3 regions of the Streptomyces sp. NPDC052114 genome follow, and region 3 is predicted to be linked to each of the others. Evidence: riboswitches for the same ligand, from Rfam matches in the RefSeq annotation. Region 3 holds a riboswitch; each other region holds the start of a gene.
The links. Region 3 has a riboswitch for cobalamin ahead of AB0L89_RS40595 (hypothetical protein). Riboswitches for the same ligand answer to the same signal wherever they lie in the genome.
Positions count from the first base shown of each region.

Region 1: linked by a shared signal. The riboswitch ahead of AB0L89_RS28695 (ribonucleoside triphosphate reductase) and the one ahead of AB0L89_RS40595 (hypothetical protein) in region 3 are both predicted to bind cobalamin.
Region 2: linked by a shared signal. The riboswitch ahead of AB0L89_RS35240 (ABC transporter substrate-binding protein) and the one ahead of AB0L89_RS40595 (hypothetical protein) in region 3 are both predicted to bind cobalamin.

Region 1 is NZ_JBFAWC010000014.1:98,430-108,326, forward strand. It holds gene AB0L89_RS28675 (helix-turn-helix transcriptional regulator) at 1-762, opposite strand, end outside; gene AB0L89_RS28680 (helix-turn-helix domain-containing protein) at 1,350-2,024, opposite strand; gene AB0L89_RS28685 (cytochrome P450) at 2,209-3,399, shown strand; gene AB0L89_RS28690 (anaerobic ribonucleoside-triphosphate reductase activating protein) at 3,414-4,010, opposite strand; gene AB0L89_RS28695 (ribonucleoside triphosphate reductase) at 4,007-5,794, opposite strand; cobalamin riboswitch at 5,844-5,996, opposite strand; gene AB0L89_RS28700 (bifunctional 2-methylcitrate synthase/citrate synthase) at 6,049-7,203, opposite strand; gene prpB (methylisocitrate lyase) at 7,314-8,222, opposite strand; gene AB0L89_RS28710 (MmgE/PrpD family protein) at 8,222-9,748, opposite strand.
Region 2 is NZ_JBFAWC010000022.1:66,462-76,358, reverse strand. It holds gene AB0L89_RS35280 (immune inhibitor A domain-containing protein) at 1-937, shown strand, start outside; gene AB0L89_RS35275 (hypothetical protein) at 1,085-1,414, shown strand; gene AB0L89_RS35270 (isochorismatase family protein) at 1,470-2,054, opposite strand; gene AB0L89_RS35265 (nicotinate phosphoribosyltransferase) at 2,204-3,532, opposite strand; gene clpS (ATP-dependent Clp protease adapter ClpS) at 3,625-3,939, shown strand; gene AB0L89_RS35255 (DUF2017 domain-containing protein) at 4,058-4,660, shown strand; gene AB0L89_RS35250 (amino acid permease) at 5,002-6,495, shown strand; gene AB0L89_RS35245 (M67 family metallopeptidase) at 6,595-7,017, shown strand; cobalamin riboswitch at 6,981-7,143, shown strand; gene AB0L89_RS35240 (ABC transporter substrate-binding protein) at 7,186-8,157, shown strand; gene AB0L89_RS35235 (iron ABC transporter permease) at 8,262-9,266, shown strand; gene AB0L89_RS35230 (ABC transporter ATP-binding protein) at 9,263-9,897, shown strand, end outside.
Region 3 is NZ_JBFAWC010000037.1:1,863-11,759, forward strand. It holds gene AB0L89_RS40560 (SGNH/GDSL hydrolase family protein) at 1-559, shown strand, start outside; gene AB0L89_RS40565 (endo alpha-1,4 polygalactosaminidase) at 728-1,585, shown strand; gene AB0L89_RS40570 (DUF4430 domain-containing protein) at 1,634-2,125, opposite strand; gene AB0L89_RS40575 (hypothetical protein) at 2,218-3,693, opposite strand; gene AB0L89_RS40580 (ECF transporter S component) at 3,590-4,744, opposite strand; gene AB0L89_RS40585 (ATP-binding cassette domain-containing protein) at 4,768-6,372, opposite strand; gene AB0L89_RS40590 (CbiQ family ECF transporter T component) at 6,369-7,514, opposite strand; gene AB0L89_RS40595 (hypothetical protein) at 7,511-8,530, opposite strand; cobalamin riboswitch at 8,675-8,820, opposite strand; gene AB0L89_RS40600 (ATP-binding cassette domain-containing protein) at 8,870-9,754, opposite strand; gene cbiQ (cobalt ECF transporter T component CbiQ) at 9,751-9,897, opposite strand, start outside.

The DNA of each region.
Region 1 (9,897 bases), on a different contig from region 3:
CGCGATCGCGCCCACGGCGGGCTGCCTCAGCGGCGCCGCGATGCCGTGCGCCGCCTCGAACAGCACGCGCAGGTCGGCCGGGTCCGCCTCGAAGAGCACGGCGAGGGAGCACACCAGGTCCCAGGACGGCACCCGGTCCCCCGACAGGACACGGGAGATGAAGGAGGCCGAGAGCCGGGTGGACTCCGCGACCTCCTTGATGGTGAGCGGACTGTCCGCCTGCAACTGGGCCAGAGCGGACGCCAGTTGCCCCACCGAATCCGCATTCCGTATGCCGCCCGAATCCTCGACCACCGAGAGGGATCTTCGGGTCTCCCCGTCCGCGTGCGGGGCGAGGCGTCCGCGGCCCTGCCGGGCGGGAGCCATCCGCTTCTCGTTGGCGTGCCGGTCGATCATCCGGGCCACGCGCTCCGGGCCCCAGCGCGCCCGCGCCGTTTCCGGCGCCACGTGGGCGGCCTGACCGACCGCCTCCCATTTCTCACCGCGGTGGCGGGCGTCCTGTACCGCGGCCGCGGTGTAGATATCCAGCTCCCGACGGATCGCTTCCGCGCGCTCCAGCAACGTGGCGAGGACCTCCTCCCGCACTTCCCCGTCCACCAGTTGCCGTGCCAGGCGCTGGACCTCCAGGGCGACCGCCTGCCCCAGGGGGCCCTGCCGTTCCGCCGCGGGCGCGCTCCGCGCCTGCCGTTGTCGCTGGGCCTTGCGGCGGCATGCCGCGTCGCAGTAGGTGCGGTGCCGCCCGGCTCCCGGCTTCTGCGTCAAAGGAGCGCCGCACACCGCGCATCGCGTGGGTCGCGAGGAGCCGTTCATCGGCGCATCCTCCTCCCGGGCAGTGCGCGGGCCGGGATCGGTACGGGAAAGGGGTGGGTGCCGGGCGTGCCAGCGAAGGCACGGCAGTGTGCGAAATACCGGTCGGCATTGCTAGCGTCCGGCTTCGTCCCTGGAACTACGGTCCCGTGGGCGACATGGTGTTCAGTCATTCTTTCCCCTCGGGGATGGGCGACTGGCCAGAAAAAGGAGGGGCCCTGGTCCGTAGATAGGTGCCGGCCTTGGACCAGGGCCACCTCTCCGGCGTGACCCTAGCGTTCCGCGCGCGGGGTCGGCCATCAGAGTGAGTCACTTACGGCTAAGCGGGCGCAACGACGTACGAAATCGCCGTGCTCCACCCTCACTTCGAGCAACTCTCTCGAAGAAGAGCTCATTTCTGACCGCTTCGGAACGCCTCCCATTCGGCTCGGAGCAGCCTTGATCGCCCGTATCAAATAAATGGCCGTCACACGGCCCGCGCCGTCACATGAAAACCCACAGGGCGCACTCCGGCTCGCCCCCGCGACTGCTTGTGCACCCCCTCACGACAGCAGTCCGCGCCAGCGGTCGGCCGACGCCATCAAATCCAGGCCGATCCGCTCCAGGAACAGGCCCGCGCGAGCCAGCCGCTGCCCCACGGGTCCGTCGGCCCCGGACTCCTCGGCGGCGGCCATCGCGACACGCGCCGTCTCGATCGTGTGCCTCGTACTGAGCACGATGGAGTGGTACCAGGCCTCGTCGTCGACCACGTAGACGTCCCGAGGCCGCCGCGGATCGCGCTCGCGCCGCACCAGGCCGTGCTGGACCAGGTAGTTCACGGAGACGGACACGGAAGCGGGGCTGACCTTCAGCCGACGGGCCAGCTCGGCCGCGGTCCGCCTGCCGTCCTCGGACAACAGCAGATCGACGTGCACGCGCGCCATCATCCTCGGCAGCCCGGACCGCATCGCGATCCCGATGATCTCCTCTCGCTCCGCGCCGCCCGGCGCGGCGCCTCCGGCCGGGGGCGCCGGGGTACCGCGGCGCGCCCGATGGGCCGTCGCCTCGTGGGCCCGCTGCGGCCGATAGCCGTCGGGGCCGCTGTTGCGCCCGACCTCCCGGCTGATCGTCGAGGTGGGCCGGTCGAGCCGCCTCGCGATCTCGGCGTACGAAAGGCCGTCGGCGAGTCCGGCCGCGATGCGTCGGCGTTCCTGTTGGGTCAACCGTCCTCCTGGCATGCCGTCAGTATTGCCTTCGCCATCGCCCATTGCAACGCTTCGTTGCATTTGGCTTCAGCGTCATTGCATCAATTTAACCGCTCTGAACTGCCAAAACAGCATTCAGTCAATTGACAGGAATTCTGAACGCAACGTAGCTTTCGAGGCGCGTTGAACATGCAATGGCGCGAGAAGAGGAATGGCCATGAGTGAATCTCTCCACGCCGTCACGGCGCTCCCGACGACACGTCAGCAGGGCTGTCCGTTCGACCCGCCGGCCGAGCTGCGCGACGCCCGCCGGCACGGCCCCATCAGTCGCTTCACCCACCCCGGCGGCCCACCCGGCTGGCTGATCACCGGATACGACATGGTCAGGTCGGTGCTGGCCGACCCGCGTTTCAGCGCCCGCAAGGAGCTGATGAACGTGGTCGACTTCGAGCTGCCTCCGGCGCCGCCCGGCGAATTCCTCCTCATGGACGAGCCGCGGCACGGGCGCTACCGCAAGCCCCTGATGGGCAAGTTCACGGTGCGGCGCATGCGGCAGCTCACCGAGCGGGTCGAGCAGATCACCTCCGCCCGACTGGACGCCATGGAGAAGGCCGGGCCGCCGACCGACCTGGTGACCGCGTTCGCCAAGCCCATCCCCGCCATCATCATCTGTGAGCTCCTCGGCGTTCCGTACGAGGACCGGGCCTCCTTCCAGGACCAGATCGAGACGTTCCTGAGCGGAGAGCCGGACGAGGAGAAGCTGACCGAGGCCTACACCGCGACCCAGCGGTACCTCGCGGAGTTGGTCGCGGCCAAGCGCGCGCATCCCACCGACGACGTGCTCAGCGACCTCACCGACAGCGATCTCACCGATGAGGAGCTCCAGGGCGTCGCCCTGATCCTGCTGGCGGCCGGGTTCGACACCACCGCGAACATGCTGGCCCTCGGCACCTTCGCGCTGCTCCAACACCCCGCGCAACTCGCCCAGTTGCGTGCCGATCCCGCGCTGGCCGACCGGGCCGTGGAGGAGCTGCTGCGCTATCTGACCGTCGCCAAGTCGTTCATGAGGACGGCGCTCGTGGACGTCGAGCTCGGCGGCCGGACCATCGAGGCGGGCACGACGGTCGTGCTGTCGTACCACACCGCCAATCACGACCCCGAGCGCTTCACAGATCCCCATGTGTTCGACCTCGGTCGGCAGGACGGCGGCCACCTGGCCTTCGGTCACGGCGTCCACCAGTGTCTGGGACAGCAGCTGGCGCGCGTCGAGATGCGCGTCGCGTTCCCCGCGCTGTTCGCCCGCTTCCCGACGCTGCGCCTGGCCGTGCCGGCGGACGAGGTCGACCTGCGTCCGGAGTTCGCGGACATCTTCGGCGTGAAGAGCCTTCCGGTCACCTGGGACGTGTGAGCGCTCCCCCGGACCTACCCGGTCACGTACCGGACCTCCTGCCTCACGTGCGCCCGCACCCCCTGCCCGCCCAGCCACGCGCGCAGCCGCGCCACGTCTCGTTCGTCGAGCAGCGCCGGGTCGACCGTGGTCCGGATCTGGTGCGCGACCCCGGAGTCGAGGACGGCGCGCAGGCCGCGTACCGCCGGAGCGGCGCTGTTGCGCGCCCCGGTGACGCGTTCATACGTGTCGGGGTGCGCCTTGACGTCGAATCCGACCCAGTCGACGAGACCGGCGGCGAGCAGTGCTTCCAGGCGGCGCGGAAAGGCCCCGCCGGTGTGCAGGCCCACGGCGTACCCGAGGTCGCGGACCTCGCGCGCCGCGTCCGCCAGACCGGCCTGGCGCAGCGGCTCGCCGCCCGAGAACACGACGCCGTCCAACAGCCCCTGACGGCGGGCGAGATGGGCGAGGACGTCCTCCCAGTGGTGCACCGGGGCGCCTCGCGGATCGAGGAGTTCGGGGTTGTGGCAGTAGCCGCAGCGCCAGGGGCAGCCCTGGCAGAAGACCGTCGTGACCAGCTTGCCCGGCCAGTCGCAGGTGGACAGCCGAGACCAGCCGCCGACACGGATCATGCCCGCACCGCCGGTGCCTCCCGGAAGTGCGTGCGCTCGGCGTGCTCGCCCTTCTTGCCGATGTTGAAGGACTCGACCGGCCGGTGGTAGCCCATGACGCGTGTCCACACCTCGCACGCGCCGCCGCACGTGGGGCAGTTGGCGTGCTCGCCCGCCAGATAGCCGTGCTCCGGGCAGATCGAGAAGGTGGGCGTCACGGTCAGATAGGGCAGGGAGAAGCGCTCCAGGGAGCGTCGGACGAGTACGCGGCAGGCCTCGGGGGTGGAGACGCGTTCGGACATGTAGAGGTGGAGGACGGTGCCGCCGGTGTATTTGGTCTGGAGCTCGTCCTGGCGTTCCAGCGCTTCGAAGGGGTCGTCCGTCCACCCCACGGGCAGTTGGCTGGAGTTGGTGTAGTACGGGTTGGTGCCGGTGCCCGCCTGGAGGATGCCGGGGAAGCGGCGGCGGTCCTCCCTCGCGAAGCGGTAGGTGGTGCCCTCGGCGGGAGTGGCCTCCAGGTTGTACAGGTGGCCGGTCCGCTCCTGGAACTCGACCATGCGCCCGCGGACGTGGTCGAGGAGCCGGACGGCGAGGGCGTGCCCCTCGGGGGTGGTGATGTCGTGGGCGTCGTGCGTGAAGTTGCGGATCATCTCGTTGATGCCGTTCACGCCGATGGTGGAGAAGTGGTTGCGCAGCGTCCCCAAGTACCGCTTCGTATAGGGGAAGAGACCGCCGTCGATCAGGTCCTGGACGGTGACCCGCTTGATCTCCAGGCTGTCGCGGGCGAGTCCGAGGAGCCGGTCGAGGGCGTCGAACAGGCCCGTCTCGTCGCCCGCGTGCAGATGACCGAGCCGGGCGCAGTTGACCGTGACGACACCGAGCGATCCGGTCTGCTCGGCGCTGCCGAAGAGTCCGTTGCCGCGTTTGAGCAGTTCGGTGAGGTCGAGCTGGAGGCGGCAGCACATCGAGCGGATCATGCCGGGTTCCGACTCGGAGTTGAGGAAGTTCTGGAAGTACGGCAGTCCGTACTTCGCCGTCATCGCGAACAGCCGCTCGGCGTTCTCGCTCTCCCAGGGGAAGTCGCGGGTGATGTTGTACGTGGGGATCGGGAAGGTGAAGACGCGCCCGGTCGCGTCACCGGCCGTCATGACCTCGATGTACGCCCGGTTGATCAGGTCCATCTCGGCCTGGAGGTCGCCGTACGTGAAGGGCATCTCCTCGCCGCCGACCACCGGCGTCTGTCCGCGCAGGTCCTCGGGGCAGGTCCAGTCGAAGGTGAGGTTGGTGAACGGCGTCTGGGTCCCCCAGCGCGACGGCACGTTGAGGTTGTGCACCATCTCCTGCACGCACTGACGCACTTGGGCGTACGTCATGGAGTCCACGCGCACGAACGGCGCCATGTACGTGTCGAAGGAGCTGAACGCCTGCGCGCCCGCCCATTCGTTCTGGAGGGTGCCGAGGAAGTTCACGATCTGTCCGGCCGCCGAGGCGAAGTGCCGGGGCGGCGCCGAGTCGATCTGCCCGGCCACTCCGTTGAAGCCCTCGGCGAGCAGGGTGCGCAGCGACCAGCCCGCGCAGTAGCCGGAGAGCATGTCCAGGTCGTGGAGGTGGAGGTCGCCGTCGCGGTGGGCGCGGCCCACGGCTTCCGGGTACACCTGGTCGAGCCAGTAGTTGGCGACGACCTTGCCGGCCGTGTTGAGTATGAGTCCGCCGAGCGAATAGCCCTGGTTGGCGTTGGCGTTGACCCGCCAGTCGCTGCGGTCCAGGTATTCGGTCACCGATTCCACGGCGTCGATCTGCGTCACGTCGGCCCTCCCACGAGGCGTCCGGAATCTCCCTCACCGCGCGCACGATCCGCGCGCGGCGGCCGTCGGCAGGTGTCGGACTCGGACGCCGGGGCGTCCATACCGTTGCGGGGCAGCTCCGGATTCGCACCGGATTCCCTGTTGTCCCGGCCACGGGCGGCTCGTCGCCGCCGGTGGCCGAACCGACGCCGTCACACTACATGTAGTGCTATGTCCGACATGCCGGTGGCAGATGTTGGGTGACCTTGGTCCGTTCAGCGATGACCTTGGTCCCGGGACGTCGGGGGCACCGGCCGCCGGGCGGGACCGTCGTAGGAGGCCAGCGGCCGGATGAGCGCGTTGTGGGCGAGCTGTTCGGTGATGTGGGCGGTCCAGCCGGTCACGCGGCTCAGCACGAAGACCGGGGTGAAGACCGGGATGTCGAAACCCATCAGGTGGTAGGCGAGACCGGCCGGATAGTCGAGGTTGGGGTGGATGCCCCTGGCGGAGAGCATGGCCCGGCGCAGGGCGTCGTGCAGGGCCGCCAGGCGGGCCGCCCCGGGGTCGGCGGCGCGGGTGACGAGCCGGTCCAGGGCCTCCTGCATGATCGGCACGCGGGAATCGCCGTGCCGGTAGACGCGGTGGCCGAAGCCCATGATCTTCCGCCGGTCGGCCAGTGCCTCCTGGAGCCACCGCTCGGCGCCCCCCGGCTCGCCGATCTCGTTCAGCATGTGCATCACGGCCTCGTTGGCGCCGCCGTGCAGGGGTCCCTTGAGCGCGCCGATCGCCGCGGTGACCGCGCTGTAGAGGTCGGAGAGCGTGGAGGTGACCACGCGGGCGGTGAACGTCGAGGCGTTGAAGCTGTGTTCGGCGTAGAGCACGAGGGAGATCTCGAAGCAGCGGACGACGTCCGGGTCCGGTACGCGGCCGAAGCACATGTGGAAGAAGTTCTCGGCATACCCGAGGCCGGAGTCGGGCGGGATCGGCGCGAGGCCGCGGCGGCGGCGCTGGTCGGCGGCGACCACGGTGGGCAGCTTGGCCAGCAGGGTGAGCGATTTCGCCCGGTGCGCCGCCGGGCTGCCGTCGTCCTCGGTGGGGTCCTCGGCGCCGAAGAAGCTGACGGCGGTGCGCAGGACGTCCATGGGGTGACAGGTCTCCGGCAGCCGGGCGAGCAGCTCGGAGGTGGTGCGGTCGAGGGGGCGCAGGGCGCGCTCGCGGGCCTCGAACGCACGGAGCTGCCCGGTATCCGGCAGTTCGCCGTGCCAGAGCAGGTACGCGACCTCCTCGAAGGAGCGGTGGGCGGCCAGGTCCTGGACCGGATAGCCGCGGTAGGTCAGGGAGTTGGACTCCTCGACGACGGTGGAGATCCCCGTGGTGTCGACGACGACACCGGCGAGGCCGCGGTGGATCGCGGGTGCGGTGGTGGGCATGGGTGAGTGCCTCCGAAGCGTCGTGTTCGTCGGGTGCGACAGGTGCGTCAGGTGTGTGGCGCGCGTCAGATGCGACAGGCGCGTGGGGTGCATGGGGTACGTCGGGCGCGTCAGGTGCCGGGCGGGAGCGTGAAGCCGAGGACGGCCGAGTCGAAGGCCCCGTACTCCTCGTAGCCGAGCAGCTCGTACAGGCGGGAGCGGGTCTGCATGCGGGAGACCAGGGACTGCTGGGTGCCCTCGGCGGCGAGGGTGCGCAGGCCGTCCTCGACGGCGCCCATGGCCAGGCGCAGCAGGGTGACCGGATAGAGGGCGATGTTGTAGCCGAGGTTCTCCAGGGTGCGGGTGTCGAGGAGCGGGGTCCTGCCGAATTCGGTGAGGTTCGCGAGCAGGGGGACGTCGACGGCCGCCCGGAACGCCTCGAACTCGGCCTCGTCGGCGAGTGCCTCGGGGAAGATCGCGTCGGCTCCGGCGTCGACGTACGCCCTGGCCCGTTCGATCGCCGCGTCCAGCCCTTCGACCGCGCGGGCGTCGGTGCGGGCCATGAGCAGGAAGTCGGGGTCGCGGCGGGCGTCGACGGCACCCCTGATCCGGCGGACCATCTCCTCGCGGGGTGCGACGGTCTTGCCGTCGAGGTGTCCGCAGCGCTTGGGGTTGACCTGGTCCTCCAGGTGGAGCCCGGCAACTCCCGCGTCCTCCATGAGCTGGACGGTGCGGGCCGCGTTCAGCGGTTCGCCGAAGCCGGTGTCGGCGTCGACGAGGACGGGCAGGTCGGTGACCCGGGTCGTCTGCTGGGCGCGGGCCGCGAGCTCGACGGAGGTGGTCAGGCCGATGTCGGGCAGGCCCAGGTCCGCGGCGAGCACCGCGCCGGAGAGGTACACGCCGTCAAAGCCGGTGTCCTGGATGAGGCGGGCCGAAAGCGGATTGACCGCGCCCGGCATCCGCACCAGCCGCCCGCCCGCCAACTGTGCCCGGAACGCGCGGCGGCGCTCGCCGGGAGTCGTGCGCGTGGGGAACGGCATCAGAAGAGTCCCTTCGGGAGCTGTGCGTCGTACGCGGCGAGTGCCTCGGTGTCCACGGCGGGGAACAGCGCGTCCAGGTCCGCCGCCGCCAGTCGCGGGAGGTGTGCGGCAGCCGACAGGAAGCGGTCCTGGTCGTCCGGTACGACGGTCCCTTCCGTGAGGGTGCGGAATTTGGCGGTGTAGGCGGGGCGGTCGAAGGGGCGGGCCCCGGCCGGATGGGCGTTGGCGACGCCGAGCTCGTCCTCGATCACCGAGCCGTCGTCGAGCGTGACGACCGCCCGCCCGCCGAAGGCGCGGCGCTCCGGGTCCGGGTCGTGGTAGCGGCGCGTCCATGCGGGGTCCTCGACCGTGCTGATCTTGCGCCACAGCGCGACCGTCGCGGGGCGCCCGGCGCGCTCGGGGGCGTACGAACGCTCGTGGTGCCAGGCGCCGTCCTCCAGGGCGACGGCGAGGATGTACGGCACCGAGTGGTCGAGGGTCTCCCGGCTGGCCGTGGGGTCGTACTTCTGCGGGTCGTGCGCGCCGGAGCCGATGACGTGGTGGGTGTGGTGGCTGGTGTGCAGGACGACGGAGCGCACGCGGTCCAGCGGGCCCGTCCTCTCCCGCAGGCGCCGGGCGAGGTCGATGACGGCCTGTGCCTGGTACTCGGCCGAGTGCTCCTTGGTGTACGTGTCGAGGATCGCGCGGCGCGGTGCGCCAGGACCGGGCAGCAGGACGGTGTAGTCGGAGCTCGGGCCGTCCAGCAACCACGCGAGGAACCCGTCCTCGCCCTCGTAGAGCGGGGACGGCGCGCCTTCGCCGCGCATCGCCCGGTCGACGGCCTCGATCGCGGTCTTTCCGGCGAAGGCGGGCGCGTACGCCTTCCAGCTGGAGATCTCGCCCTTGCGGGACTGCCGGGTGGCGGTCGTGGTGTGCACGGCCTGTTGCACCGCCTGGTACACCGTCTCGGTGGGCAGCCGCAGGAGCGCGCCGAGTCCGCAGGCGGTCGCGGCGCTCAGATGGGCGACGTGGTCGATGCGGTGCTCGTGCAGGCAGATGCCCCTGACCAGCGCCACGTGGACCTCGTACGCGGCGACGACGCCCCGCAGCAGGTCGGCGCCGGTGCGGCCGGTGTGCTGGGCGACCGCGAGAAGGGGCGGGATGTTGTCGCCGGGGTGGGAGTAGTCGGCGGCCAGGTAGGTGTCGTGGAAGTCGAGCTCGCGTACGGCGGTGCCGTTGGCCCAGGCCGCCCACTCCGGTGAGACGCGGGCCCGGGCGCCGAAGACCGCGGCTCCGGGCGGGCTCTGGGGGTGGGCGGTGGCCGGAGGGTGGGCAGTGGCCTGGACCCGTGCCACCGCGACCGGGCGGCGGGTCAGGGAGGCGACGGCGACCGCCGCGTTGTCGATGACCCGGTTCACGGCCATCTCGGCGCTCTGCGCGTCCGGTTCGTCGGTGGCGGTGGCGACGGCCGCCAGCTTCCAGGCGAGTTGGTCCTCGCGGGGCAGTCGGTCGGCGCTGGGGTGGACACGGACGTGATGCTCGATCACGTGGCTCCTCACGGCGGGGGCGGTGGAGGCCCGACGGCGGGGGCATGGCTGCCCGGTGCGGTTGAGGTGAGCCTGCCCGCCGTACGCCCGCCGGGCCACCGGTCAAGGCTGCGGAATCCGTACAGGCCGGCGTCGCGGATCGGCGAATT
Region 2 (9,897 bases), on a different contig from region 3:
CGACCTGACCGGCAAGTCCAAGGCCGAGCTGTCCCTGGACGGTTGGTGGGACATCGAGGCCAACTACGACTACCTCTACACCGAGGTCTCGACGGACGGCGGCGCCAACTGGACGCCGATCGACGGCACCGCGGACGGCAAGCCGATCACCCGTGACGCCGGCGACAAGCCCGCGTTGACCGGCGCCTCGGCGAAGTACAAGAAGCTGGTCTTCCCGCTCGACGCCTACGCCGGCAAGAAGATCGACGTCCGCTTCCGCTACTCCACCGACGGCGGCGCGGGCGGCAAGGGCTTCGCGGCCGACGCCCTCGCGGTCACCGCGGACGGCACCAAGCTCTTCGAGGACGGTGCCGAGGGCGACGACAACGGCTGGACGGCCAAGGGCTTTTCGCGCATCGGCGAGTCCTTCACCAAGAAGTACGACCAGTACTACCTCGCCGAGAACCGTCAGTACGTCTCCTATGACAAGACCCTGAAGGTCGGCCCGTACAACTTCGGCTTCTCGAAGTCGCGTCCGGACTGGGTCGAGCACTACCCGTACCAGACCGGCCTGATGGTCTGGCAGTGGGACACCTCGCAGAAGGACAACAACACCAGCCAGCACCCCGGCCAGGGTCTGATCCTTCCGGTCGACGCGCACGCGAAGCCGCTGAAGTGGACGGACGGCACGCTCCTGCGCAACAAGATCCAGCCGTTCGACGCGCCGTTCAGCAAGTACGCGACGGACAAGCTCACGCTCCACAACGCGGACGTGGCGCTGAAGGTCAAGTCCCAGAAGGGTGTCTCGGTCTTCGACGACCGCAAGGGCACCTACTGGTACAAGGAGAACCCCACGGGAAGTGTCAAGGTCACTGACACCAACACTCAGATCAAGATCATCAAGCAGCCGAAGGATGGCTCCTCGATCACGGTCCAGGTGGGTCCCTCGACGAAGTAATTAGCGTTATCGCAGGTCAAGCCATGATCGGCCGTCGCCCTCTAGCGGGCGGCGGCCGATCGTGTTTAGGTGCTGGCTGTGGATTTCTTATTGACGCGGGGTCCGGCCAGGGATCTCGTGCGATGTCTCACGGGGGTGTGACGAAGCATGTCCGCAGGAGGTTTCTGCAAGCTGCCGAACGGCAGCGTGGTGGTGGCGCTGACCCTGCCGAACCCGTCGCCGGGCGGCGGCACGGTCCGCATGATCGTGCACGCCGTGAACCGGGCGAGGGCCCTGACCAGGCTGCGCAATCTCGGCCTGCGGGCGGTCTACCTGCGCGGCAACAGCCAGCCGCCGACCCCGGACGAGGTCACGGCGGTGCTGCACCACCCGGACGGCCTGATATGGCGGACGGCACCGGACGACGCGCGGGAGCTGTGGCACCCGATCAGGGCGCTGAAGAGACAGGGCGGGAGGGCCAGCCCTTCCTGGACGTGAGATCCGGCCCCTCCGGCGGGTGAGGAGCGGGGCCCGGGGCGGAGCCCCGTGGCGGTCAGACGACCGGCTTCCCGGACAGCTCCACACCGGCCGCGCGCAGCTCGTCCAGCGCCCGCTCGGTGGTCTCCTCGGCGACGCCTGCGGTGAGGTCGAGGAGCACCTGGGTGGTGAACCCCTCCCGCGCCGCGTCCACCGCCGTGGCCCGCACGCAGTGGTCCGTCGCGAGCCCCACCACGTCGACCTCCGTGATCTCCCTGGCCCGCAGCCACTCCGCCAGGGAGACGCCGTTCTCGTCGACGCCCTCGAAGCCGCTGTACGCCGCCGCGTACGCCCCCTTGTCGAAGACCGCGTCGATCGCGCCGGAGGCGACCGCGGGGGCGAAGTTCGGGTGGAAGCCGATGCCCTCCGTGCCCGCCACGCAGTGCGGCGGCCAGGAGTCGACGTAGTCGGGGTGGTCGGAGAAGTGCGAGCCGGGCTCGATGTGGTGGTCGCGGGTGGCCACGACGTGGCGGTAGCAGGCCGGGGCCTGGCCGATCAGCTCGGTGATGGCGGCGGCGACGTCCGCGCCGCCGGCGACCGCGAGGCTGCCGCCCTCGCAGAAGTCGTTCTGCACGTCTACGACGATCAGTGCGCGGCGCATGGTCGGTGTCCTTCTCCTGGGAGACTTCGAGCGTAGAGACTTCAAGTATGGGTCGGGAAGGGGCGGTTGAAGCACCCGGCCGGAGCACCGCGCCGCGCCGGGCGTCGGTTCACACGGACTCGGCCGGGTTCACTCCCAACCGGCCCGGTTCACGCGTACTCGGTGGGAATGACCGCTTCGCCCCGGGACAGCTGGGTCGCCGAGAGCGGCAGGCCGGCGCGGGCGGCGGCGTGCCGGTCGCGCACCGCGTCCAGCGGCTCGCGGGCGACGACCTCGCCGCCCTTGACCAGCTCGACCAGGAGCTGCCGGTCGGCGAGGTCCGCGGGGACGGGCCCGGTGCCGATCACCTCGGCCTCGGCGACGCCCTGCGCGTCGGTCCGCCGCGCGGCCCACTTGCGGCCGCCCATGGAGGACTTCGCGCCGAGCGACTTCTTCGCGACCGGCTCCAGGGGAGCCTTGGGGTCCGCCGAGTGGGCGCGGGCCACCAGCTTGTAGACCATGGAGCAGGTGGGGTGCCCGGACCCGGTGACGAGCTGCGTGCCCACGCCGTACGCGTCCACGGGCGCCGCCGCGAGCGAGGCGATGGCGTATTCGTCCAGGTCGGAGGTCACGACGATCTTCGTGTCCGTGGCGCCGAGGTCGTCCAGCTGCTGGCGCACCCGGTGGGCCACGAGCAGCAGGTCGCCGGAGTCGATGCGCACGGCGCCCAGCTCGGGCCCGGCGACCTCGACGGCCGTGCGGACGGCCTCGGCGACGTCGTAGGTGTCCACGAGCAGGGTCGTGCCGCGGCCGAGCGAGTCGACCTGGGCGCGGAAGGCGTCGCGCTCGTTGTCGTGCAGGAGCGTGAAGGCGTGGGCGCTGGTGCCGACCGTGGGGATGCCGTAGCGGAATCCCGCGGCCAGGTCCGAGGTGGTCGCGAAGCCGCCGACGTAGGCGGCGCGGGAGGCGGCGACGGCGGCCAGCTCGTGGGTGCGGCGGGCGCCCATCTCGATCAGCGGACGGTCGCCCGCGGCCGAGGACATGCGCGAGGCGGCGGCCGCGATGGCGGAGTCGTGGTTGAGGATGGAGAGGATCACGGTCTCCAGGAGCACGCACTCCGCGAAGGAGCCCTCGACGCGCAGGAGCGGCGAGCCGGGGAAGTAGACCTCGCCCTCGGGATAGCCCCAGATGTCGCCGCTGAAGCGGTATCCGGCGAGCCATTCCAGGGTGGCCTCGTCGACGATGGCGCGCTCGCGCAGGAAGCCGAGGACGCCCGCGTCGAAGCGGAAGTTCTCGACGGCGTCCAGGACCCGTCCGGTTCCGGCCACCACGCCGTAGCGCCGCCCCTCGGGCAGTCTGCGGGTGAAGACCTCGAAGACCGAACGCCGGTCGCCCGTGCCCGCCTTCAGCGCGGCCTGCAGCATCGTCAGCTCGTACTGGTCCGTGAAGAGCGCTGTCGACGGAACATCCACCGGCAGGCCAAGGTCCGCTGTGTTCATACGAGGGATGCTACCCCGCATCTCGTCACTCTGACGATTTCAATGGCGTCCACGGGAGGCCATTTGTGCGAGGCCCCCCTCGGGGTGGCAGCATGGGGCGTGTGAGTACGGCTCCCGCAGAGATCACCCGACCGGAATCGGCCGAAGAGACGTTCACGGCCCCCGAGCCGGACGTCCCCTGGATCACGCTCGTCCACAACGACCCGGTGAACCTGATGAGCTACGTGACGTACGTGTTCCAGACGTACTTCGGGTACTCGAAGGACAAGGCCACGAAGCTGATGATGGACGTGCACCACAAGGGCCGCGCGGTCGTCTCCAGCGGCACGCGCGAGGAGATGGAGCGCGACGTGCAGGCCATGCACGGGTACGGGCTGTGGGCCACCCTCCAGCAGGACCGCAAGTAGCGTCCCACCGGGCGGCGCCCGCCCGGGGAGCGGCCCTCACCGGGCGGCCCCCGTGGAGCGGCGCCCACCAAGCAGCGCCCGCCGAGCGGCGGACGGACCGGAAGCAGCGACTCAACTGATGCCAGGACACTTCGAACCGATTCCCGGGGGCGGCGCCGCCGTCGCGCTCGACGAGGTCGAGATCTCGATCATCCGTTCCCTCGCCGTGCAGCTCCTGGAGCTGATCGGTCCGGGCCCCGGGGGCGAGGCCTCCGACGACCCGCTCGCGGAGCTCTTCGCGGAGGGGCCGAGCGAGCCGCCCGCCGATCCGGTGATGCGGCGCCTGCTGCCCGACGCCTACGGCGGCCCGGAGGGCGCGGAGGGCGCCGGCGACCCGGATGAACTGCGGGCGTATTCGGCCGAGTTCCGCCGTTTCACGGAGAACGACCTGCGGGCCAAGAAGCGCGACGACGCCCTGGTCGTGATCCGCTCGCTCGACTCGATGGCGTCCTCGGGCGAGGGCGGAGCTGTCCTGAAACTGTCGGTCGAGGAGTCCCGGCACTGGCTCGGGGCCCTCAACGACCTCCGGCTCGCGATCGGCACGCGTCTCGACGTCACCGACGAGGAGGACGCGGAGCTGCTCTTCCGCCTGCCCGACTCCGACCCCCGCAAGCCGATGGTGATGGCGTACCTGTGGCTCGGTGGACTGCAGGAGACGCTGGTGGGGACGTTGCTCGGCTGAAAATGGGTGCAACGGACACCTTTTGTTCAGCCGGCGGGTCGTTCGCTCAGCGGATGCTCAAATCCGGATAACGATCGCGTCACTTCATTGCCCGCGTTTATTGCGTCAAGGGAATTTTGTCCGCTTCTTCCTGTGGTCTGCGCCACAAGTGGCTCATTCCCTCGCTCTGGTCACCGTGATAAATCTTCACGACCGCTCGGTGACGCCACCCATGTCGCCGAGGGCGCTCGGGCCGGCAGACCGCCGGTAGCACTCCATTCCATATCCGGGGGGATCAGGACCTGATCCGCAGCCACAACGCAGATGTGCGGGCGCGGATCAGCATGGAGAAAGGCGTCACCATGACCTCAGTGCAGGTCGAAGAGCACCACGACGGCAATGAGGCCGTGCACGCCGCCGGCCAGTCCGGCGACGGCGAGGGGTACCAGCGCGGGCTCGGCGCCCGGCAGATCCAGATGATCGCGATCGGCGGTGCCATCGGCACCGGCCTGTTCCTCGGCGCGGGCAAGGCCATCCACAAGGCCGGACCGAGCCTCATCCTGGCGTACGCCATCGCGGGCCTCGTCATCTTCTTCATCATGCGGGCGCTCGGCGAGCTCCTCATGTACCGGCCCGTCTCCGGCTCCTTCTCGGAGTACGCGCGGGAATTCATGGGCCCGTTCTTCGGATTCGTGACCGGCTGGACGTACTGGCTCTTCTGGGTCGTCACCGGCATCACCGAAGTCACCGCGGCCGCCCAGTACATGCAGTACTGGACCCACGACTCATTCCCGCAATGGGCGTACGCGCTGGTCTTCACCGTCATCCTGTACGGCGCGAACCTCATCTCCGTGAAGCTCTTCGGTGAGCTGGAGTTCTGGTTCTCGATGGTCAAGGTCACCGCGATCATCGGCATGATCCTGATCTGCCTCGGCATCCTCACCATCGGCTTCTCCGACGCCGGCGAGACCGCCTCCGTCAGCCACCTGTGGAACGACGGCGGCTTCTTCCCGAACGGCATCGGCTCCACGCTGATGACCCTGCAGATCGTGATGTTCGCCTTCCTCGCCGTCGAGCTGGTCGGCGTCACCGCGGGCGAGTCCAAGGACCCGAAGACCGTCCTGCCCAAGGCCATCAACACCGTGCCGTGGCGCATCGCCGTCTTCTACGTCGGCGCGCTCATCATGATCCTCTCGGTCGTCCCGTGGACCTCCTTCAAGCCCGGCGTCTCGCCGTTCGTGAAGGCCTTCGAGGAGATGGGTCTCGGCGTCGGCGCCGCGATCGTGAACTTCGTGGTCCTCACCGCCGCGCTCTCCTCCTGCAACTCCGGCATGTACTCCACCGGCCGCATGCTCCGCGACCTGGCGATGAACGGCCAGGGCCCGAAGTTCTTCACGAAGCTCACGAAGAACGGCCTGCCGCTCATCGGCACCACGGTCTCCGCCGGCTTCATGCTGTTCGGCGTCTGGATCAACTACCAGTGGCCGGGCGAGGCGTTCAACTACGTCGTCTCCTTCGCGACCATCTCCGGTATGTGGGCCTGGATCATGATCCTGTGCTGCCAGATCCGCTACCGCCGCAAGGCCGACCGCGGCGAGCTGCCGCAGTCCACCTTCCGGGCCCCGGGCGCGCCGTTCACCAGCTGGTTCGCCCTCGCCTTCATCGGCATGGTCATCGTGATGATGGGCGTCGACAAGGACGCGCGGATCTCGCTGTACGCCGCTCCGGTCTGGGCCGCGATCCTGACGGTCGCCTACCTGTTCCTCAAGCGCCGCAACCCGCAGGCCGCCGCGTTCAGCAAGCGCAAGACGGGTGTCGTCCTCGACGCCGCCGAGGCGCCGGCCGACCGGAAGTGACCTTCCCCGTGACCTCTCCGTAGAGGCCGCTGTCCAGCATTCGGGCCCGCCCGTACCACCCTTCGGTACGGTGCGGGCCCTCTGCTTATCCTGGCTGCCATGCTGACCATCACCCAGGCGCTCCACGACCAGATCGTCGCGCACGCGCGGCAGGACCACCCCGACGAGGCGTGCGGCGTGGTCGCGGGGCCGGTGGGCACCGGCCGCCCCGAGCGGTTCATCCCGATGCTGAACGCCGCGCGCTCGCCCACGTTCTACGAGTTCGACTCGGGTGACCTGCTCAAGCTGTACCGCGAGATGGACGACCGCGACGAGGAGCCGGTGATCGTCTACCACTCGCACACGGCGACCGAGGCCTACCCCTCGCGCACCGACATCACGTACGCCAACGAGCCCGGCGCGCACTACGTCCTGGTCTCCACGGCCGACACCGACGACGCGGGCCCCTTCCAGTTCCGCTCCTTCCGGATCGTCGAGGGCGAGGTCACCGAGGAAGAGGTGCAGGTCGTCCAGGCATACTGACCCGGACAACCTTGAGGCGGCAGGAGCCAGGAAGCCGGTGCGAACCCGGCACGGTCCCGCCACTGTGACCCCACCCCTTCGCCGGGGCGGGGGAGTCAGGAACTGACCTGCCGCCTTCTCCACGCAACGCAGGGGACGCGGAAATCCCCTGGAGGAGGCAGTTCAGCCATGTCCCGCCGTCACACCGGCATACGCGCGCTCGCCGCGGCCACCCTGCTCGTCCCGCTCGCCGCGTGCTCGTCCTCCGACGCAGGCTCCGACGGCGAGCCCGCGGCCAAGGCCGCCGGATTCCCGTACACCGTCACCAACTGCGGTGTGCGGACGACGTACGACGCACCCCCCAAGCGCGCCGTCACCATGAACCAGCACGCCACCGAGGTGATGCTGGAACTGGGCCTCAAGGACCGCATGGCCGGTACCGCCTACCTCGACGACAAGGTCCTGCCGCAGTACGCGAAGGCCTACAAGTCGGTCCCGGTGCTCGCCAAGGAGTACCCCTCCTACGAGAAGCTGCTCGCCGCCAACCCCGACTACGTGTACGGCGGTTACGCCAGCGCCTTCCTCGCGGGCGACGGCCGCAGCCGCGCCGCGCTCGCCAAGTCCGGCATCGAGACCCGCCTCAACGTCGAGGGCTGCGCCAAGAGCCCCGTCTCCATGAAGGACGTCTACCGCGAGGTCCGCGAGGTCGGCTCGACCTTCGGCGTGCGCGACCGCGCCGACGCGTGGGTGCGCGGCGCCGAGCGCGAACTCGCCGCCACCGCCGAGAAGGCGAAGGGCAAGAAGCCCGCCAAGGTCTTCGTCTACGACAGCGGCGACAAGACCGCGTTCACGGCGGGCGGCCGCGGCATCGGCAACGACATCATCGAGCGGGCGGGCGGCCGCAACGTCTTCGCCGACGTGGACAAGTCCTTCAGCGACGCCTCCTGGGAGTCGGTCGTCGAGCGCGGGCCCGAGGTCATCCTGATCCTCGACTACGGCGCCACGAGCGTCGCCCAGAAGAAGAAGCGCCTCCTCGACGACCCGGTCCTCCAGGACGTCCCGGCGATCAAGAACAAGCGCTTCGCGGTCCTGCCGCTGTCGGACACGGTGACAGGCGTACGAGCACCGGAGGCGGTGAGGAAGCTGGCGGCGCAGCTGTGATCCGGACCCAGACAACGAACCCCGGGGACATCAAGCCCGTCCGGCGATCGAGGACGAGCCCGAAGGGCGATCGACGGAGGTCGAAGGGGCAGCGCCTCTTCGTCCTGGCGGTCCTCACCGCAGCCCTCGCGGCAGCGACGGTCGCAGGGCTCGCGCTCGGCTCCGTCCGCATCCCCCCGGGCCAGGTCGTCGAGATCCTCACGGGACGGGCGGAACCCTCCCCGTTCCGCACCATCGTGCTGGACGTGAGACTCCCGAGGATCATCCTCGGGGCGACCGTGGGCGCCGGCCTCGCGGTCATCGGCACCGTCCTCCAGGCCCTCGTCCGCAACCCGCTCGCCGACCCGTTCCTGCTCGGCGTCTCCTCGGGTGCCTCCGTCGGCGCGGTCGTGGCGATCGTGCTCGGCGGTGTCTTCGGCCTCGGCGCGAGCCTCGCGACCACCGTCACCATCCCGGCCGCCGCCTTCGTGGGCGCGCTGATCTCGCTGGTCCTCGTCTACGCCCTGGCCAGGGGCGGCGGCGGGGGATTCGCCACCGGCCGCCTGATCCTGTCCGGGGTCGCCGTCTCGTACATCCTGACCGCCCTGACCAGCCTCATCCTGGTCACCGCCGACAGCGCCGACCACCTCAAGGAAGTCCTGTACTGGACGCTCGGCGGCCTCGGCAGCGCCCGCTGGAACATGCTCGCCCTGCCCGGCGTCGCCCTCGTCCTCGGCACCGCCCTCCTGGTCGCCCTGGCCCGCCCCCTCGACCTGCTGCTCGCGGGCGAGGAGGGCGCCACCGTCCTCGGCCTGGACACCGCCCGCTTCCGCGCCGGCGTCTTCGTCCTCGCCTCGCTCCTGACCGGCGTCCTCGTCGCCTACAGCGGGGCCATCGGCTTCGTCGGCCTGATGGTGCCGCACGCCGCCCGCATGCTGGTCGGCGCCGCGCACCGCGCGCTGCTGCCGGTCGTGGCGCTGATGGGCGCCGTCTTCCTGGTCGTCGCCGACCTCGCGGCGCGCACGGTCGCCGCCCCGCAGGACATCCCCGTCGGCGTGCTGACCGCGCTGACCGGCGGCCCGTTCTTCCTCTGGCTGCTGCGGCGGCGTACCGAAGGAGTCCCGGCATGACCCGGCCGCAGCCCGCCGGCGCACTGCGCACCGAGAACCTCTCGTACGAAGTGGACGGACGCGCCCTCGTCGACGGCGTCGACCTCACCGCCGCCCCCGGCGAGACCGTCGGCGTCGTCGGCCCCAACGGCAGCGGCAAGACCACGCTGCTGCGCTGCGTCTACGGCACGCTGCGCCCCACCCGCGGCCGCGCCCTCCTGGACGACGAGGACCTGCACACCATGACCCCGAAGGCCCGCGCCCGGCGCCTGGCCACGGTGCCGCAGGACGGGCAGGGCGCGTTCGAGCTCACCGTCCGACAGGTCGTCGCGATGGGCCGCTCCCCGCACAAGCGGTTCTGGGAGGCGGACACGGCCGCCGACGAGGAACTGGTCGAGGCGGCGCTCGCCCGCGTCGGCGTCGCCGACCTCGCCCACCGGGCCTTCCCCTCGCTCTCCGGCGGCGAGCGCCAGCGCGCCCTGGTCGCCCGTGCCCTGGTGCAGGAGCCCACCCTCGTCGTCCTGGACGAGCCCACCAACCACCTGGACATCCGCTACCAGCTCGACATCCTCACCCTGGTACGGGAGTTGGGCACGACGAACCTCCTCGCCCTGCACGACCTGAACCTCGCCGCGTACTACTGCGACGTCCT
Region 3 (9,897 bases):
CGCCCTCAAGAGCGACACGGAGCTGGTGACGCTCACCATCGGCGGCAACGACAACAACACGTTCATCGGCGCGATCCTCGCCTGCGGCACCGCGGGCGTCCTCTCCGGCGGCAAGGGCAGCCCCTGCAAGGACCAGAACGGCGACACCTTCAAGGAGCAGATCGAGTCCAAGACGTACCCGGCGCTCAAGGCCTCGCTCGACGAGATCAAGGCCCGGTCCCCGAAGGCGAAGGTCGCGATCCTCGGCTACCCGTGGATCGTGCCGGCCCAGTCCGTGCCGGGCTGCTTCGCCAAGATGCCCATCGCGGAGGGCGACGTCCCCTATCTGCGCGACCTGCAGACGAGCCTGAACGGCGCGGTGCAGCGGGCCGCCGGGGAGACCGGCGCGACGTACGTGGACATGGGCGCCGCGTCCGACGCGCACGACGCCTGCAAGCCGGCGGACCAGCGCTGGATCGAACCCGTCCTGTTCGGCACGAACTTCGTCCCCGTGCACCCGAACGCCGCCGGTGAGGCGGGGATGGCCGCGGAGACCGCCAAGGCCCTGAACCTGTCCTGATCGCGCCCTGGCCTGATCGCACGCCGTCCTGATCACGCCCCGACCCGATCTCGGCCCGCGCCGACCGCGGCCCGCCCTGCTCGCGGGCCCGCCGCACGCGACGGCGGCGCGGGCTGAGATCCTGGTCGGGTGATCGGGATCAAGTGGCCTACCAGCAAGAACCGCTCCATGCGAGCGTCCGCACGAGCCGGGGCCCTCGGTGTGCTGGCCCTCGCCCTGCTCGTTCCTCTCGCCGCCTGCGGGACCTCCGACTCCCGCGGGCCCGAGTCCGGCACGTCCACGGCCCGCCCCGCCGGTGACGACGTCCGCCGCCCGCGGGCCGACGCCGCCTTCGACTACCAGCTGGGCGGCCCCTACCGGCCCCCGGCCAAGACGCGCGCCGTCTCGCGCGACCGCACCGCCGACCCCGTCCCCGGGCTCTACAACATCTGTTACGTCAACGCCTTCCAGGCCCAGCCCGGCAAGGACGCCGCGCGCTGGTGGCAGCGCGAGCACCCCGACCTGGTCCTGCGCGACGACGAGGGGCACGAGGTCGTCGACGAGGACTGGCAGGAGCCTCTGCTGGACATCTCCACCGCCAAGAAGCGCGCCGCCCTCGCCGATGTCGTCGGCGCGTGGATCGACGGCTGCGCGAAGGCGGGATTCGACGCGGTGGAGCCCGACAACCTCGACTCCTACGAACGCTCGGACGGGCTGCTCACGGCCGACGACGCCGCGGAGTTCGCCCGGCTCCTGGCCCGCCGCGCCCACGACAAGGGCCTGGCCATCGCCCAGAAGAACACCACCGACCTCCTGGACCGGCGCGACCGCATCGGCTTCGACTTCGCCGTGACCGAGGAGTGCGCCCACTACAAGGAGTGCCCCGACTACGCGTCCGCGTACGACGGGCGGGTCTTCGACATCGAGTACGAGCGGAAGGACTTCGACGCCGCCTGCCGCAGCTGGGGCGGGGAGCTGTCCCTCACCTTGCGCGACCGCGACGTGCGGCCCGCCGGTGAGGACGGGTACGTGTTCCGCCGCTGCTGACGGACCTGCCGCCGACGCCCCCACGGCGCCGGCGGCGGGCCCCCGCCACTACATCTCGGTCCAGGTGAAGGCGACCTTGTCGCCCGCCTTGATGCGGAACTGGCAGCCGCCCACAGGGGTGGCGGTGCCGTTCACGGAGATGTTCCAGTAGGCGTCCTGGCCGCCGTTCTTGCCGTCGATGGTGGTCACGAAGTAGTCGTCGTACGACGGGTACCAGGTCCCGTCCCAGGTGAAGCCCTGCTTCTTGGCCGCGTCGTCCAGGGCGGCGGTGGGCGTGGCCCCGGCGGTGGTGTTGGCGCCGTTGTTGGTGCCGTCGCACTTGTGCGTGCCGCCGGATGCGGTGGTGACGGTGTGACCCTTGGTGCTGATGGTGCTGTCGTAGAGCGCGCCGTTGGGGCCCTTGACCGTCAGGGTGACCGTGATGGGCGCGTTGGCCGCGGCCCTGACGGGGGCGGCCTGGGTGGCGGGGGCCGCCGCGCCGAGGGTGAGGCCGACGGCCGCGACGAGGAGGGCGGTTCTTCGGGGCAGGGTGCTGCGCATGGTGAGGTGCCTTTCCGCTGGTGGGGCAAGGGGTGAGGTGCTGTCCGGTCCGCCGGTGAAGCCGGCGGGTGACATGGTCGGTTGAGGTGGTGTCAGGTGCGGGTGGCGCGGCGCCTGCGGGCGAGGACGACCGCACCCGCACCCGCGGCCAGCAGGGCCGCCGCCCCGCCGGCCAGCGGCAGCGCGGTGGAGCCGGTCGACGCGAGACCGCCCGCGGGCGTGACGCCGCCCGTGCCGTCCCCGGTCGTACCCGAGCCGCCCGGGTCGCCGGAGCCGCCCCCCGTACCGCCGGTGGCCGTCGTACCGCCGCCGCTCGGGGAGCCGCCCGACGCCGAGGCGTCGCCGGACGGGGACGGGCCCGGGGAGGCCGTCGGATCGGTGCCGCCCGTGGTGCCGCCGTCGGTACCGGAGCCGCCCGAACTACCGCCTTCTGTACCGCCGTTGGAGCCACTGCCGCCGCTCCCACCGGTGCCGCCACTCCCTCCGGTGCCGCCGGTTCCGCCCGTTCCGCCGCTGCCTCCGTCGGGCGAGCACGCCACCGGCTCCAGGCCGCTCGACGCGCCCTTGCCGTCGATCTGCGCCAGGGACTTGCCCGTCAGCGCGGGCACCGCCTGGGCGGTGGCCCGCAGCGCGGTGCCGTCCGCCTTCGGCTCGGAGTAGCCGACCGCGCCCCGGTCCGCGCTCGCGCCCCCGCAGCCCACCTGCACGGACCGCAGCCAGGCGATGCCCTTGCCCGCGGCCTCGACACGACCGCCCGCGGCGAGAGCCTGGACGTCCAGGGCCGTCGAGTTGGAGTTGCCCGGCGGCGTGCCGAAGCCGTTGTCGCGGAAGCTGCCGTCGGCGAGCTGCTGTTTCTCCAGCCAGTCCAGCGCGGGCCCGGCGTCCGCGGTGCGGCCCGCGCCGAGCAGCGCCTGCACCGCGAGGCCGGTGCTGTCGGTGTGGGACTTGCACTTGGCCGGGTCGGACTTGAAGAACAGCGGGTAGCCGCCGTCGGCGCAGCGGGACGAGGCGAGGAAGTCGACGGCCTTGTCGGGCAGGTCGCCGCTGCGCTGGAGGGCGAGGACGGCGAGCGACTGGGTGAACTGGTTGGAGCCGTCGCCGTTCGGGAGGTCGTCGGTGAAACGGCCGCTGTCCTGCATCCGGCCGAGCAGCGTCTTGGTGAGGTCCTGCCCGCCGAAGTCCTTCGGGTCGCGGCCCTCGATGGCGGCGACCAGGGCGAGCTTGGCGGTGCCGCCCGCGAAGACCTTGCCGGGCGTGCCGCGGTTGATGTAGGCGGCGGCATGGGCGGCGAGCCAGTCCGTGGCCTTCTTCTGCGCGGCGCCGCCCGTTCCGGTCGCGGCGAGGCCCATCACCACGTCCGCGGTCAGGCCGTGGTCGGCGGAGGCGTTGGAGCCGTCGGTCAGCTTGGACGTCATCCAGGTCGCGGCGGCGTTCGCCGGGGACTTCAGTGCCGGTGCGGCGGGGTCAGCCGCGCGTGCGGGGCCTGGCGTCAGCAGGGCGCTCGCCACCGCGGCGGCGAGGGCGGCGGGCAGCACCGCCCGTGCCCCAGGTCTGAGGGACGGAGTCATCGTCGGTCTTCTCCTTGCTGGTACGTGTCCGAAGGACGTGAGGTGGGGCGGCCGGTTCGGCCGGTGGTCCGGCGGGGTCGAGGACAGCGGTTCCGCCGGCGGCGACGGGCGAGTCGACGACGTCGGGCGCCTCAGGGACGGCGGGCGCCTCGGAGACGACGGCCGCGCCGGGCGGAACGGGCGCCTCGAAGGTGACCGGCGCGTCGAAGGCGGCGCGCCGCGCGGCCCTGCGCAGGACCGCGAGGACGGCGGGCCCCAGGGCGACGATCGCGATCAGATTGGTCAGCGCGCGTCCGGTGTCCCAGCCGAAGGTCGAGGTGACCAGGGTGAAGACGGCGAAGCGGTGCAGGTTCTCGGTGACCGGGTCGCCCGCGACGAACGAGAGCTGGGTGTCGGTGCCCGCGGTGAAGGGCCAGAACCACATGTTCATCAGGAAGCCGAAGACGTACGCCACGAGGACGCCGTAGACGGCCAGCAGAGCGATCTCCGCCCGGCCCGTGAGCCGCCGGGGCAGCAGTCCGGCGCCGAGCCCGATCCACCCGGAGGCGATCATCTGGAACGGCAGCCACGGCCCGACCCCGGCGGTCAGCAGCGCCGAGGCGAACAGCGAGGTCGCCCCGAGCACGAAGCCGAACCCGGGTCCGAACACGCGGCCCGCCAGGACCAGCAGGAAGAACACCGTCTCGATGCCCGCGGTGCCCGCGCCCAGCGGCCGCAGCCCCGCGTTGACCGCCGACAGCACGCCGAGCATCGCGAGGGCCTTCGTGTCGATGCCGCCGGACGACATCTCGGCGAGCACCACGGCGAGCAGCACCGGCATGGTCAGGACGAACAGGAGCGGGGCGTCGGCGCTGTGCGCGGCCGCCTCGGGGCGCGGCGCCACGAACAACGGCCAGAAGAACATGGCGAGCCCGGCCGCGCTCGCGAGCGTCAGCACGGCGGCGCTGCGGGCTCCGACCGGCAGCGCGGGCACCCGCGCGCCGCGCTCGGAACGCCCGTCCCGCCAGAGCACCCGCACGCCACGCTCGGAACACCCGTCCCGTGAAGACACGCGACCTCCACGGCCTCTGCGGGTCATACGGCCTCCAGGGCGTGCCGGACCTGCTCCACGGTCAGCCACTCCTGCGGGCTGAGGACCTTGGCGACCTGCGGGGCGAAGGCGGGCGAGGAGACCACGACGTCACGGGTCGGCCCGTCGGCGACGATCTCGCCCTCGGCCATCACGACCACCCGGTCGGCGGCCCGTGCGGTGAACTCGACGTCGTGGGTCGCCACCACGACCGCACGGCCCTCGTCGGCGAGGCGGCGCACGAGGCCCGCGAAGGCCTCCTTGGCGTGGTAGTCGAGGCCGCGGGTCGGCTCGTCGAGGAGGACGACCTCGGGGGCGGCGGCGAGCTGCACGGCGAGCACGAGGGCGAGTTGCTGCCCCTCGGACAGATCACGCGGATGGCGTTCCCCCGGGATGCCGGGGGCCAAGGTGTCGAGCAAGGTGCGCGCGGTGCCCGCGGGGGCGTCCGCGTCGGCGTCGGCCTGGGCGCACTCGGCGTCGACGGTCTCGCGGTAGAGGAGGTCGCTCGCGGTCTGCGGCACCAGCCCGACCAGGGCGCGCGCCCTGCGGGCCGACAGCTCGCCCGGGTCCTGTCCGCGCACCTCGACGGTGCCCGAGCGGCGCGGCCCCGAGCCCTGCAGGGCCCACAGGAGCGAGGACTTGCCGGAGCCGTTGCGGCCCATGAGGGCGGTGACCCGGCCGCGCGCCAGGGTCAGGTCCACCTCGCGCACGGCGACGGTCCGGTCGTATGCGACGGTGATCCGGCGGCCCGTGAGCGCCGCCTCGCCCGGGTCCGCGTCGGATCGGGGTGGTGTGCGGTCCGCGAGCCGTTCCCGCAGGGGCGCGGCCTTGCGGCGCGCGTCGCGCACCGACAGCGGCAGCGGGTCCCAGCCGGCCAGCCTGCCCAGGCGTACGACGGGCGGCGCCACGTCCGAGGCGCGCATCAGGTCGGCGGGGTCGCCCGCCACCACGTGCCCGTCGCCCGGCAGGTGCACGAGCCGGTCCGCGTACTGCAGGACGCGTTCCATGCGGTGCTCGGCGACCAGCACGGTCGTGCCGAGGTCGTGCACCAGCCGGGTGATCGCCGCGAGCACCTCCTCGGCGGCCGTCGGATCGAGCGCCGAGGTCGGCTCGTCGAGGACCAGCACCTTGGGGTGCGCGGTCAGGACGGACCCGATCGCCACGCGCTGCTGCTGTCCGCCGGACAGGGTGCGCAGGGCGCGCCGGCGCAGGGCGGCGATGCCCAGCAGGTCGAGGGTCTCCTCGACGCGCTTGCGCATCACGTCCGGCGGTACGGCCAACTGCTCCATGCAGTAGGCCAGTTCCTCCTCGACGGTGTCGGTGACGAACCCCGCGAGCGGGTCCTGGCCGACGACGCCGACGAGCGCGGCGAACTCCTGCGGGGCCGCGGTCGCCGTGCTCACTCCGTCGACCGCCACCCGGCCGCGCAGATGGCCGCCGGTGAAGCGGGGCACCAGGCCGTTCACCGCGCCGAGCAGCGTGGACTTGCCCACGCCGGTGCGCCCGGTGACCAGGCACAGCTCGCCCTCGCCGATGTGCAGGTCCACACCGCGCAGGGCGGGTTCCCGGGCGTCCGGGTAGCGGAAGGTGACCTCGTCGAAGTCGATCACGCGGTCACCTCCAGGGGCTGATGGGGCACCGGATCGGGTGCGGGGTCGGACGACGCGGGAGGTTCCGGTGCCAGGTACGCGGGCCCGACACCGACCAGTACGGCGAGGGCGGGGAGTGCCGCCACCTCGGGCCAGGCGAGCGGGGGCAGCGAGGGGTACAGCGACGCGGCGTCCGTCCGCGAGGCCGCGTAGAGCAGGATCGCCGAAGCCACCCCGCAGGCCGCCACGAGGAGTTCGGCCGTCCGCCAGCGGTCGGGGCGGTAGCCGCTGCGCCGCACCCGACGGCCGCCGAGCACGAACCCGCAGCCCGCCAGGGCGAGTCCGGCCAGGAGCAGCGGCGCTCCCAGGTACGGGGGCGTGCTCGCGCCCATCGCTCCGTACAGGCCGGCGCAGACGCCGAGCAGGCCGCCCAGGACGAGGGTGCCGGTGAGCAGCCGGGTCCGCGGGGCGATCCTGCCGGTGTGGCCGTAGCCGTGCGAGGCCATCGCGGCGGCCAGGGCCAATGAGCGGTTCATCGCGTCTTCGAGGACGGGGATGACGATGCCGTGCAGGGCGCGGACGCCCCTGGTCCGGCCGCCGCCGCGCAACCGCCGTGCCCTGCGCACCCGTTGCACGCTCTCGACCAGCTGTGGCGCGACGGTCAGGGTGACGACGACGGACGTGCCGACCTCGTAGAGGGCGCCCGGCAGCGCCTTGAGCATCCGCTTGGGGTTGGCCAGGGCGTTCGCCGCGCCGACGCAGATGACCATGGTGGCCAGGCGCAGGCCGTCGTAGAACCCGCCGAGGAGCTGTTCGGCGGCGACGGGCCCCAACAGGCGGATTCCCGCGGCCGCTTCGGGCAGGGTGATCTGCGGCAGCGTGAACAGGACCGTGTCGCCCTGGCCGCCGCCGAAGACGATCCGGAACACCACGCGTGTCGTCACGATGAACGCGCCGAGCACCAGGTACATCCGGAACGCCAGCGCCCAGGGCGCGTCACCGCGCCTGCGCACCACGACGAAGGCCACGACGGCGAGGATCATCACCAGCAGGACGGGGTTGGCGGTGCGGCTCGCGGCCGCGGCCATGCCCAGCGCCCACAGCCACCAGGCGCCGGGGTGCACCGCGCGCGGCAGCGCGCGGTGCCCGAGGGCGGCGCTCACCCGGAACCGTCCGCGCGCGCCGCCCGCTTGCGGCGCCAGGCCGTGGCTCCGGCGCCCGCGGCGAGCAGTACGGCGGCGGCGATGCCGATCAGGGTGCCGGTCGGCGCGCCGGAGGACGCGGCGGTCTCGACCGTGCGCCTGTCGTCGCCGCCGGTCCAGTCGGCGGCCTCGCTGGGCGTGATCACCGGGCTCGGCGACCCGGACGCGGACGGGCCGGGCGTCGCGGACTTCTTGTCCTTGCCGTCCTCGCCCTTCTTGCTCTTCTTTTCCTTCTTCTTCTCGTCCTTGTCCTTGTCCTCGGAGGGGTGCCGCTCGGGCCGATCGCCGGGGCGCGCGGCGCCGTCCTGTCCGGCCCCCGCTCCGGGTCCCGCGCCACCGGATCCGACCTCGGCGCCGCCGCCCTGCGAACCGCCCTGCTCCCCACCGGAGTTACCGCCTCCGCCCGAGGACCCCGATCCGCCCGACCCACCGGTCCCGCCCGAGCCGGAGCCCGAGCCCGGCGGCCGCTTCGGCGCGACCCTGGGCGACGGTGCCTCGTCCTGCTCGCGGTCGAGGGAGAACGACCAGCCCTCGAAGCTGCCGGTCGGCGGGGTGCGGTAGGTCGCGCCCTGCTGGCTGTAGGTCCACGCGCCGCCGTTGGGGGCGTGCCAGTACGACCAGTACGCCTTGGTGGGCGGGGTGTCGACGCACGGTTCGCGGTCGGGCCCCGGGCTGCCCTCCAGGCGACAGATGAAGGACTCGCCCCACCGGTTGGTGCCGGTCACGTCGATCCCGGCCGCCTTCAGCGCGGCGAGCCCGCTGGCCTGGCTGCCCACGGCGCAGCGCACGATGGTCGTGCCGCCCAGCTCGCGGAAGTCGACGACCACGGTCACCCCGTTCGCGTCCGGGCAGAATCCGGCGCGGCCGCGCCCGGTGTCCAGGGCGCTCGCGGTGTCCGGTGCCGCGCCGAGGCCGAGCGCGACGGCGGACAGGAGCAGGCCGAGGGCAGCGGCGAACACGCGTAACGAACGGGCCATTTCGGGTCCTTCGGGCCGGGGCCGCACCAGGACCCCGACATGCCCGTGCCGCGCAACAAACCCCTGACGCGCGTTCCGTGCGGAAGCGGCAGGGGCCGATGAACCGGGGGCTCAGGGCTCCACGCTGCAGACCATGACAGTGAGAAGCAGTGCACATGTCGCGTCGGGCGATCCGGCTCACGGCGTCGAGCGCCGCTCACGGTTGCAGGTCAGCGCCGGATTCTCACCGGCTTTCCCCAGTCGCGCATGCATTCAGTTGTCACTTCGTCAACACACGAAGCAAGGTGAAGAGTACGCCCGGCGTCCCGAACCGGCCACCCCTTCCCGCTGTAACCATGATCACTGGTCGTCGCGTGCCGCGAGGGCGGCCAACTCCTCCGGGGTGCGCGGCCCGTGGCCCGCACCGTCGTGCAGGCCGTGCGCCCGCAGGAGCTCCGCGACGGCGATCCCCCACGGCAGCGTCAGGCCGGCCCGGGCGAGCAGGTCCCGTTCGGCGAGCATCCGCGCCACCGGCCCTGCGCATACCCCCGAGGGCGTGAGCAGCGCCGCGTCGTCGGCCCAGCGCAGGGCGAGGTCCACGTCGTGGGTCGCCATGACCACGGTGGTCCCGGCCTCCCGCAGTCGGCCCAGGGTCGCCAGGAGGCGTTCCTGGCCGTCGGGGTCGAGTCCGGCGGTCGGCTCGTCGAGGATCAGCACGCGGGGACGCATCGCGACCGCGCCGGCGATGGCGGTCCGCTTGCGCTGGCCGTAGGAGAGCAGATGGGTGGGCCGGTCGGCCAGCGCGGTGATGTCGAGCGCGGCGAGCGCCTCGGCGACGCGCGCCCGGACCTCCGCGTCGGGCAGGCCGAGGTTCAACGGGCCGAAGGACACGTCCTGTTCGACCGAGGCGGCGAACAGCTGGTCGTCCGGGTCCTGCACGACCAGCTGGACGGTGGTCCGCAGCCGCGTCAGCCCCTTGCGGTCGTACGTCACCGGGAGGCCGTCGACCGTCAGCCCGCCCCGGTCCGGCCGCAGCCCGCCGCTGAGCAGCCGCATCAGCGTGGTCTTGCCGCTGCCGTTGCGTCCGAGCAGGGCGAGGGCGCGGCCCGCCACGACGTCGAAGTCGAGGCCGCTGAGCACGGTGGGCCCGTCCTCGTACGCGTAGGAGGCATCGCGCAGGGAGACCAGCGCCTCGCCCGCCTCCGTGGGAGCGCCCGGCTCGCGAAGAGCACGCGGCTCGCTCATGGCAGGAACCTTTCCAGTACGAGGGTGAGGGCCGCCAGGCCCACGAGAAGGGCCGCGCTCGCGGCCACGAACGGCCGGGAGATCCGGGCCTCGGGCACGAGCACCCGCAGGGTGCCGTCGTAGCCGCGTCCGGCGAGCCCGGC